DNA from 2 places in the Rhizobium sp. IY2 genome. Region 1 is predicted to be linked to the other one. Evidence: riboswitches for the same ligand, from Rfam matches in the RefSeq annotation. Region 1 holds a riboswitch; the other holds the start of a gene.

Region 1 (4,185 bases):
AGCGAGAGGTTGAACTGGTCCTCCCATCGGAACTCGAAACGGGCGCGCGACAACGCATCGTCGCGCACCCGCGCCGCCGGATGGCCCTTGGCGAGATCGGCGGCATGTGCCGCGATCTTATAGGTGATGACGCCCACCTTGACGTCGTTGCGGTCCGGCAGACCGAGATGTTCCTTGGGCGTCACGTAGCAGAGCATGGCGGTGCCAAACCAGCCGATCATCGCAGCCCCGATGCCGGACGTGATGTGGTCATAGCCCGGCGCGATATCGGTGGTTAGCGGTCCGAGCGTATAAAAAGGCGCCTCGCCGCAGACCGCGAGCTGCTTGTCCATGTTTTCCTTGATCTTGTGCATCGGCACATGGCCGGGACCTTCGATCATCACCTGGCAATCCTTCGCCCAGGCGATTTTCGTTAACGCGCCGAGCGTTTCCAGTTCTGCGAACTGCGCCGCATCGTTGGCATCAGCGATCGAGCCTGGCCGCAGGCCATCACCGAGCGAGAAGGAAACGTCGTAAGCGCGGCAGATGTCGCAGATCTCCTCGAAATGCTCGTAAAGAAAACTCTCCCTGTGGTGGTGCAGACACCACTTGGCCATGATCGAGCCGCCGCGGGAAACGATGCCGGTGACGCGATTGACGGTCAGCGGGATATGGGCGAGCCGCACGCCCGCATGGATGGTGAAGTAATCGACGCCCTGTTCTGCCTGTTCGATCAGCGTATCGCGATAGACCTCCCAGGTGAGGTCCTCGGCAATGCCGTTCACTTTTTCGAGTGCCTGGTAGAGCGGCACGGTGCCGATCGGTACCGGCGAATTGCGGATGATCCATTCGCGGATATTGTGGATGTTGCGGCCGGTCGACAGGTCCATGACCGTGTCGGCACCCCAGCGGATCGCCCAGACCATCTTCTCCACTTCCTCCGCCATGGAGGAGGTGACGGCGGAATTGCCGATATTGGCATTGATCTTCACCAGGAAGTTCCGGCCGATGATCATCGGCTCGCTTTCCGGGTGATTGATGTTGGCAGGAATGATCGCCCGGCCGGCGGCGACCTCCTGGCGGACGAATTCCGGGCTCACATGATCGGGAATATGGGCGCCGAAGCTTTCGCCATCGCGGCTGATGGCGTCCGCCTGTGCCTTGCGGCCGAGATTTTCGCGGATGGCGATGAACTCCATTTCCGGGGTGATGATGCCGGCGCGTGCATAGGCGAGTTGGGTCACGGCATTGTCTCCCCTCGCCCGCAGCGGCTGGCGCTTGGCCGGAAATTCCGGTGTCAGCCGCTCGCCGCTGACAAAGCCGTTATCTTCGGGACGCACATGGCGGCCTTCATAGGCCTCGACATCGCCGCGGGCGAGCACCCAGCCGCGACGGAACTGTGACAGACCCTGCTCGATGCGGATATCGGCGCCCTCGACAGTATAGGGGCCAGAGCAATCGTAAACGACGACAGGCGGCTCGCCCGATGTCGGATGGACGCTGATTTCGCGCATCGGCACGCGGATGTCGGAGTGTATATCTCCGGGGATGTAGACTTTCCTCGATGCCGGCAGCGGGCCGGTGGTGACGGTGGGTGTGAGGTTCGTTGCGGCAATGGTCATGGTTTGAGGCTCCAAGTTGCAATTGGAGACCCAGTCAATCAGCCGGAATGATGGAAAGACGCCGGCATGGAATCCACGCGGGAATCCGAAGCCTTCGAGCGCTTGCACCGTCCCTACGCCAGTATGAACTGGATCAGGTTCAACGGGTCACTGCGCCACAACAGGCAAAGCCATATTGTCCAGCAGTATCTCAGCCCCTTGCCGGGACTCCCCTGGTGAATGTCGCAAAGACTATGTCCTGGGCTGAGTTCGTGTCAACCGTGGACCTCCGTCGTCCGGCTCTTGGGCGTGTTTTGATGTGGAAGCCGGGCAGATGATTGAATGTGGAAGAAGGATAGCGCGGAACTTCCAAATTCTCGCCTTGAACGGGATCGAGCGACCAGCCACCCAATCTGGTCGGCGAAGATCGCGCCATCGGTCGTCAGCGACACTTGGCGCGTGGTCCGCACGAAGAGTTGCACGCCCAGATCTTCTTCCAGGGCCGCAATCACCCGGGTGACGGCTGCGGGCGTCATATCGAGTTCGCGCGCGACCTGCGCGAAGGTCCGCTTCTCCGCGGCCAGCAGGAACGTTCGAAGCAGCTTGTAGTCGTTCATCGATTATTTCACCAACGGCAGCCCGGGCAGCAACCGTCTCGTTACGCAAGTCTGCGCAACTCGTGGTGGCAGTGCTAGGCCTGCCTCAGCCAGGTGGGTGCCGCCTTGCTATATACCCCACTACATGCAGCCGCAACGCATGCGGCAATGCCGCCGAAGTAAAAGCGCCGACCGGTTATCCCCGGCCCGTAATGGGCATATTTGCCCGAGTTCGTCAGTATGGTTTTCGCAAGGGTGGGAATAATCGGATCAGTGATCATGCACCAGCATGTGTCCGTCACGAACTCCACCCCGAAGCGTTCGAGGGCCGCTATCAGCCCGGCTTCGTTGGCCTTATCGTGCGTTGCGCGTCCGCAGGTAACCACCATCGCCACATCCACGTGCTTCTTTCGACCGCTGCACAGGGACGCGAGCCTCTCGATTTCGCTGATCGAGAAATGCGGATTGCCGAGCGAGACGAGATCGACGCGCTCGTCGTCGGCGCTGTTGAGTTCCTCCCAACTCGACGCGAGTTCCTCGAGCCGAAGATCGATCGAAGGGACGCTGATGTCTGAGGGGACAACGGCATCCAGCGTCTTTGCCTCGGGCGTCACCCCCACGATGTGAAACATCGGTGCACTGGAAACGGTCGCAAACGCGGCGCCGAAGGCCTTGAGATCGTCATTGGTTGGGCCGGCCTGATCAAGACCGGAGACGACAGGGATAAGGTTCGATGCCAGCGCACCAATGTGATAACCGAGCAGCGGATAGAAGCTATCGTCGATGTTTTCGATATTAGCGACACTGACGACCAACCCGGCTTTGCGATTGATGTCGATGTGTGGGCCTGCCAGCGGCGCGCGGCCGGTTAGTGCGATGCAAATGTCGAGAAAGTCCGGATATTTCATTGTCCGCGCACCAAGAACGCTGTTGGCGTAGATGACGGCATTCGATTCTGCCCAGGCCACCTGCTCGCCGATCTTGGGAGCCGTCTCGAGCAGATAAGGCGCGCAGGTGAAGGTCGGCCGCGCCCCCATCTCGACATAGACGTCACCCAACTGACTGGCCGGCTCGCCAAGAACGGGATCAATACCTTGCGAGCGCCAGCGTCGATGATCGACCGAAATCGAGTTGAGCGTTGTCGGCACCACAACACACCCGCCCAGGTCCCGCAGTTTTTCGGCAAACAAAAGCGAGCCCGGTCCGGTGTAAATGCAGCCGTCGACGTGGACCTGTGAGACATCCATCAATTGTGTGGCGCCCTGCAGTTTCGCCATTCGCAGGATTATGCGGATCGCCGCTTGTGCAGCCTTGCCGTGAGCACCAGCCAGATAAGCTCTATCCCGCTCCGACAATGCGACTTCACCGAAAAGATGGCCTGAGTCTTTGCTGTGCGACGGAATGGCGTCCATTGCCAGCCCGTCGGTGGAACAGGCAACAACGTTTCCGTCGATTTCGACAAATGCCGAACTCACCACCTTGCGAAAATTCTCGGGCGTGAGCGTTACAACGGGAATAGATTGACCGAATACCTCCTCGGCGATCACGACACCGAGCGTGAGGATATCCTCCTCTCGCTCGAACAACATCGCTTTGGGACCATTGCCATTGAGCAGCAGTTCCAACATCACGCCGCTGCCAGAGCAGGACCCCCTGCCCCCCGGGATCGCGAGGATATGGTCTTTGAGACAGCGTCCGCTCAAGGGGTGATGCCGATCGATCACCTCGCCGGTCCAGGGATCGACCCCGCCCCAGAAACTCAGTTCCAGATCGCTTGCAACAACATTGCCCGAAGCCTTGCCGTGCACGTACGCCGTCCCTGCGAAAATCAGTCCGTCAACAAGGTTGACCATCCGTGAGCCTTTCAAGGTGGGTGGCTTTGCAAGCAGAGTCGTTCGAATCTGGGGCTAGCGCGATCGCGCCATCGGTAATCGAGACGGGCCCCGCTCTCTACCGGATTAAGGCGGCCTTCGCAAAACGCAGAATATGCCTGAGTATGCTGCGGGTGG
Region 2 (4,185 bases), on a different contig from region 1:
ATTCAGCAATTCGGCGATGTCGCGGTCGGTCGATTCATAGCCCTGCAGCAGGGCGACGAGCAGCGGAAAGAAGGTGACGAGCGCCACCAGCAACACTTTCGGCAGCAGGCCGAAGCCGAACCAGAGGACGACGAGGGGCGCGATCGCCACCAGCGGCAGGGTCTGGCTGGCGATGAAGATCGGCAGCAATGCCCGGCGCATGAAGGGCACGAAATCCATGAGGATGGAGGCTGCGAAGGCGAAAGCAAGCGACAGCGCGAAACCTCCAAGCGTCGCGCCGAGCGTCGGCCAGGTGTTTGATATCAGCGCCTCGCGGTTCAGCCAGCCCTGGATGACGATGCGCGACGGCGCCGGCAGGATGGAGGGCTTGATCCCGGAAAGATCGACATAGAGTTCCCATGCCGCCAAAAAGGCGCAGCCGGCGAGCAGGGCAGGTATGCCCCGGTAGACAGCGGCGCGGAGCGCGGTAAGGCGCGAACCCAGTGGTGGTAGCGGTGTCATCGGCGTTCGATTTCAGGCTTTCGTCGGGCACTGCATAATTCCTTAAATCGGAATCGATTTAAGGATAAAATTATGCAGCAATTTAAAGTGTTACAGCGTCCTTTGCGCGTCTGAAAAGACGCGCGGCGCTGTATTGGCTGACACCGTGATATCGAGGGTCACATGCCCCTCGGGGTCGCCGAAGCGATAGAAGGCCTCACGAATGGTTGCGAAGACGGCGCCGGCATCGCCAGAAAGCCTGGTGCAGAAATTCTTGGCGCGGTCGAAAGTGCCGGAGCGTTTGAGAAAGTCGATGCAGCCATAGATCTCGTCCATATGGGTGCCGGTTCCCATGACGTAGAGCGAGAATTGGGCAGCGGTCGGCTGTCCGGTCTCGGCGGTGATTTCAACGGCGGCAAGGGCGGCCGCTATACGGTCAGCAAGCGGCTCTGCCTGGCCGGAGGAGGGGTTGACGCCGCAGATGGCCTCGTCGGGCTCACCGGGGCAGCCGCGTGACACGGCGGCGGACAGCACGCAATGTTCGCCGGTCTTTGCGGCGGTGACGAAAAGATCGTGCATGGCGGCGAAAAGAATGTCAGGCGGGCCGACCAGCAGCGTAGAGATGTCATCGGTCTCGATGCGCAGCCGGTCGCGATAGGGATCGAGCGCCTTGACGGCATCGAGAATGATGCCGACGAAATCGCCGGACATCGGATAGAGTGACACTTGTGCGCCTGAAAACATCTGAACCTCGCTCCGCTGGCATTACCCAGATCAGCTTTGAAGGGTCCAGAGGCTTGCACCTCACATCTCAGCCCCGGCAATACAGAGCTCCCCCGTTAATGGCGCGGAAACTATCACCGGGGTTTTCTCCCCGCAACTGCAAAGTTGCGAACCCGTCCATGCGGTCGGGATGAGCCTGCCATGCCCGGTATCGCCTGATATGCCTTACTGTTGAGAACACCCGGACGGAGGTCCTGCCCGGGTGTCCCTCGAGGTTCCGTACCTGCCGGGAACGGAACCGGAGCTTGCTGCCTCAGGCGGCGATGTCGGCATAGGGGCAATCGCTGCGGGCAGTGACGAGCGCCCGTGTCCACCATTCCAGCCTTGCCATCATCCGGTCGAGCAGACGCATCGCGTCGGTGGGATTGTCGAGCCGTCCCTCGGTGTCGAAGCGGTTCCAAGGTGCTGTAAAGCTCACCGAATCGCGGATCGTGACCGCGTGGAGTTCGGCAAAGACGAGGCGCAGCTGTTCGACGGCGCGCAGGCCGCCCGATATGCCGCCATAGGAAACGAAGGCGACAGGTTTGCCCTGCCAGGGCTCGAAGAAGAAATCGATGATCGACTTCAGCGAGGCCGTGAAGCTGTGATTGTATTCCGGGGTGACGATGATGAAGGCGTCGGCCATACCAAGCCGCCCGGCGAGCCTGTCGATTTCGGGGTGTGCCATGTCACGGCTTACCGGCAGCGCGAAATCGAGCGGGTCGATGATGTCGATATCAAATTGCGGGAAGCGGACGAGCTCCTGCGTCAGCCATTTGACCACCCGGTCGCAGATGCGGCCCTCTCTCGTGCTGCCATAGATGACCGCCAGCCTGGTGGGTGTTTTCATGCGTTGCTCCTTGTCGCGATTGGACTTTACGATTATCGAAGCACGGGTTATAAAACCTCAACTAATATTGAGGTCAAGAGCCGATGGATACGATTCCTGCAACGCCGCTCGGCAGACTTCTGACGGTTGGCGAAGTGGCGGAGCGCAGCGGCCTTGCCGTCTCGGCGCTGCATTTCTACGAGACCAAGGGGCTGATCTCGAGCATCCGGTCCCGCGGCAACCAGCGGCGATACGGTCGTGACGTGCTGCGCCGGCTTGGCATCATCAAGGTGGCGCAGCGTGTCGGCATTCCGCTTTCGGAAATCCAGGCGGCGTTCGAGTCGCTGCCGCAGGGACGCACGCCCACCGTCGCCGACTGGCAGGTACTGTCGGCGCGCTGGAAGGATGATCTCGACGCGCGAATCAGGCGGCTGAGCCTGCTGCGCGACCGTCTGACCGGCTGCATCGGCTGCGGCTGCCTGTCGATCGAAAGCTGTCCGTTGCGCAATCCCTGCGATCGGCTCGGCAAAGAGGGGTCGGGTGCGCGGCTTCTGGAGACAGAGAGCTAGAGCCCTTCCCCAGAGGGGGGACTTGGCTGTGTCTCCCGGGAAAGATCGGTACCTGCCTTTCTTTCGGTCGGCGCGCTCATATGTTAAGGGCGAGTGACGCAACCGGCGGCACTGTCCGCGAGGAGGACGGCTTCGTGTTTCATCCCAGACTGTTCGAAAATCGCAATGTCGTCGTGACCGGCGCCGGCCGCGGCATCGGCCTCGAAGTGGCCCGGCAGTTCCTGGACTGCGGCGCAAAAGTGATCGTCCATACCGGGCGCAAGCCGGGACGCGAGCTGCCGGATTTCCTGCTGACGGCTGAATCCGAAAGACGGGCGCTGCTGCTGCACGCCGATTTCTCGGCGGCCGGTGGGGCGGCGCAATTTGCCGAAGACGTTCTCGCCTTCTTCGACAGGGTGCATGTGCTGGTGAACAATGCCGGCACCATGCTTGGCCGGTTTCCCGCGGCCACGCTCACCGACGCAGAATATGAGGCGATCGTGCGGCTCAACCAGACATCGGTGGTGGCGCTGACACGTGCACTGTTGCCGGCATTAAAGGCGGCTGAAGGCGCCGCTGTCGTCAACACGGTTTCGATTTCGGCGCTGACCGGCGGCAGCCCCGGTTCCTCGATCTATTCGGCCTCGAAAGCCTTCGTTGCGACCTATTCCAAGGCGCTTGCCCGTGAGCTCGCACCGGATGGAATCCGGGTCAATTGCGTGTCACCGGGAACGATCGAGACGGATTTCCATGAGCGCTATTCCTCCCGCGAAAAGCTGGAGCAGACAAGAAAATCCATCCCCCTGCAAAGGCTCGGCACGGCGGAGGATTGTGCTCCCGCCTATCTGTTCCTGGCGGCTCCCTCCCTCTCGGGCTACATTACCGGCCAGGTGATCGAGATCAATGGCGGTCAGCTTATCTGCTGATTTGCTTGGACCTTTTTTGGCATTTCGTCATTTTGGCCAATTCGCTTGTGCGAATATGCTATTGTACTGATCTACCTCATCGCCTCCCTTCCGAGATACCGCATGCCGTTGCCCAAACCCAAGCCGGGGATGACCGGCCAGGAATTGCACACACTCGCTGCAAAAGCCCATGAAGCGAGCGACCTGCTGAAAGCGCTGGCGCACCAGACCCGACTTCTCATCCTCTGTATATTGGCGAATGAGGAGCGGACGGTCAGTGAAATCGAACATATTCTGGGCATACAGCAGGCAATGGTCTCGCAGCAGCTGGCGCGCTTGAGGCTCGAAGGCCTGGTCAATACGCGCCGTCAGGGCAGGCTGGTCTATTACAGCATCGGCAATGTCAGCGTGCTCGCCTTCCTCGAATCGCTGTTCGAGCTTTTTCCGATTGCAGAAAACTGTTAGCGACCGCCCTTGCGGAGCACGGCTGCTATGTCGAAGATAGGCCCGGACGCGAAATGGCGCGGGAGGCCGGATGATCGACAAGCTGGAATTTTTCATCGCGCTTGCCAATGAAAAGCATTTCGGCCGCGCCGCGGAGGAGTGCGGCATCTCGCAGCCAACGCTTTCGGCGGCCATCCGGCAGCTCGAGGATCAACTC

The links. A riboswitch is a leader RNA that binds a small molecule or an ion and turns the genes downstream of it on or off. The one in region 1 is predicted to bind thiamine pyrophosphate.
Region 2: another riboswitch for thiamine pyrophosphate. It lies ahead of ACMUVN_RS17715 (YkoF family thiamine/hydroxymethylpyrimidine-binding protein); the one in region 1 lies ahead of thiC (phosphomethylpyrimidine synthase ThiC).

The regions. Positions count from the first base shown of each region.
Region 1 covers NZ_JBLKNU010000002.1:427,804-431,988, reverse strand. Annotated here, with positions in the region: gene thiC (phosphomethylpyrimidine synthase ThiC) at 1-1,601, opposite strand, end outside; TPP riboswitch at 1,694-1,825, opposite strand; partial or broken gene ACMUVN_RS10725 (LysR family transcriptional regulator) at 1,991-2,197, opposite strand; gene ACMUVN_RS10720 (aconitase X) at 2,272-4,029, opposite strand.
Region 2 covers NZ_JBLKNU010000004.1:402,458-406,642, forward strand. Annotated here, with positions in the region: gene ACMUVN_RS17710 (ABC transporter permease) at 1-501, opposite strand, end outside; gene ACMUVN_RS17715 (YkoF family thiamine/hydroxymethylpyrimidine-binding protein) at 592-1,224, opposite strand; TPP riboswitch at 1,215-1,328, opposite strand; gene ACMUVN_RS17720 (NADPH-dependent FMN reductase) at 1,517-2,092, opposite strand; gene soxR (redox-sensitive transcriptional activator SoxR) at 2,176-2,640, shown strand; gene ACMUVN_RS17730 (SDR family NAD(P)-dependent oxidoreductase) at 2,721-3,545, shown strand; gene ACMUVN_RS17735 (ArsR/SmtB family transcription factor) at 3,648-3,989, shown strand; gene ACMUVN_RS17740 (LysR family transcriptional regulator) at 4,060-4,185, shown strand, end outside.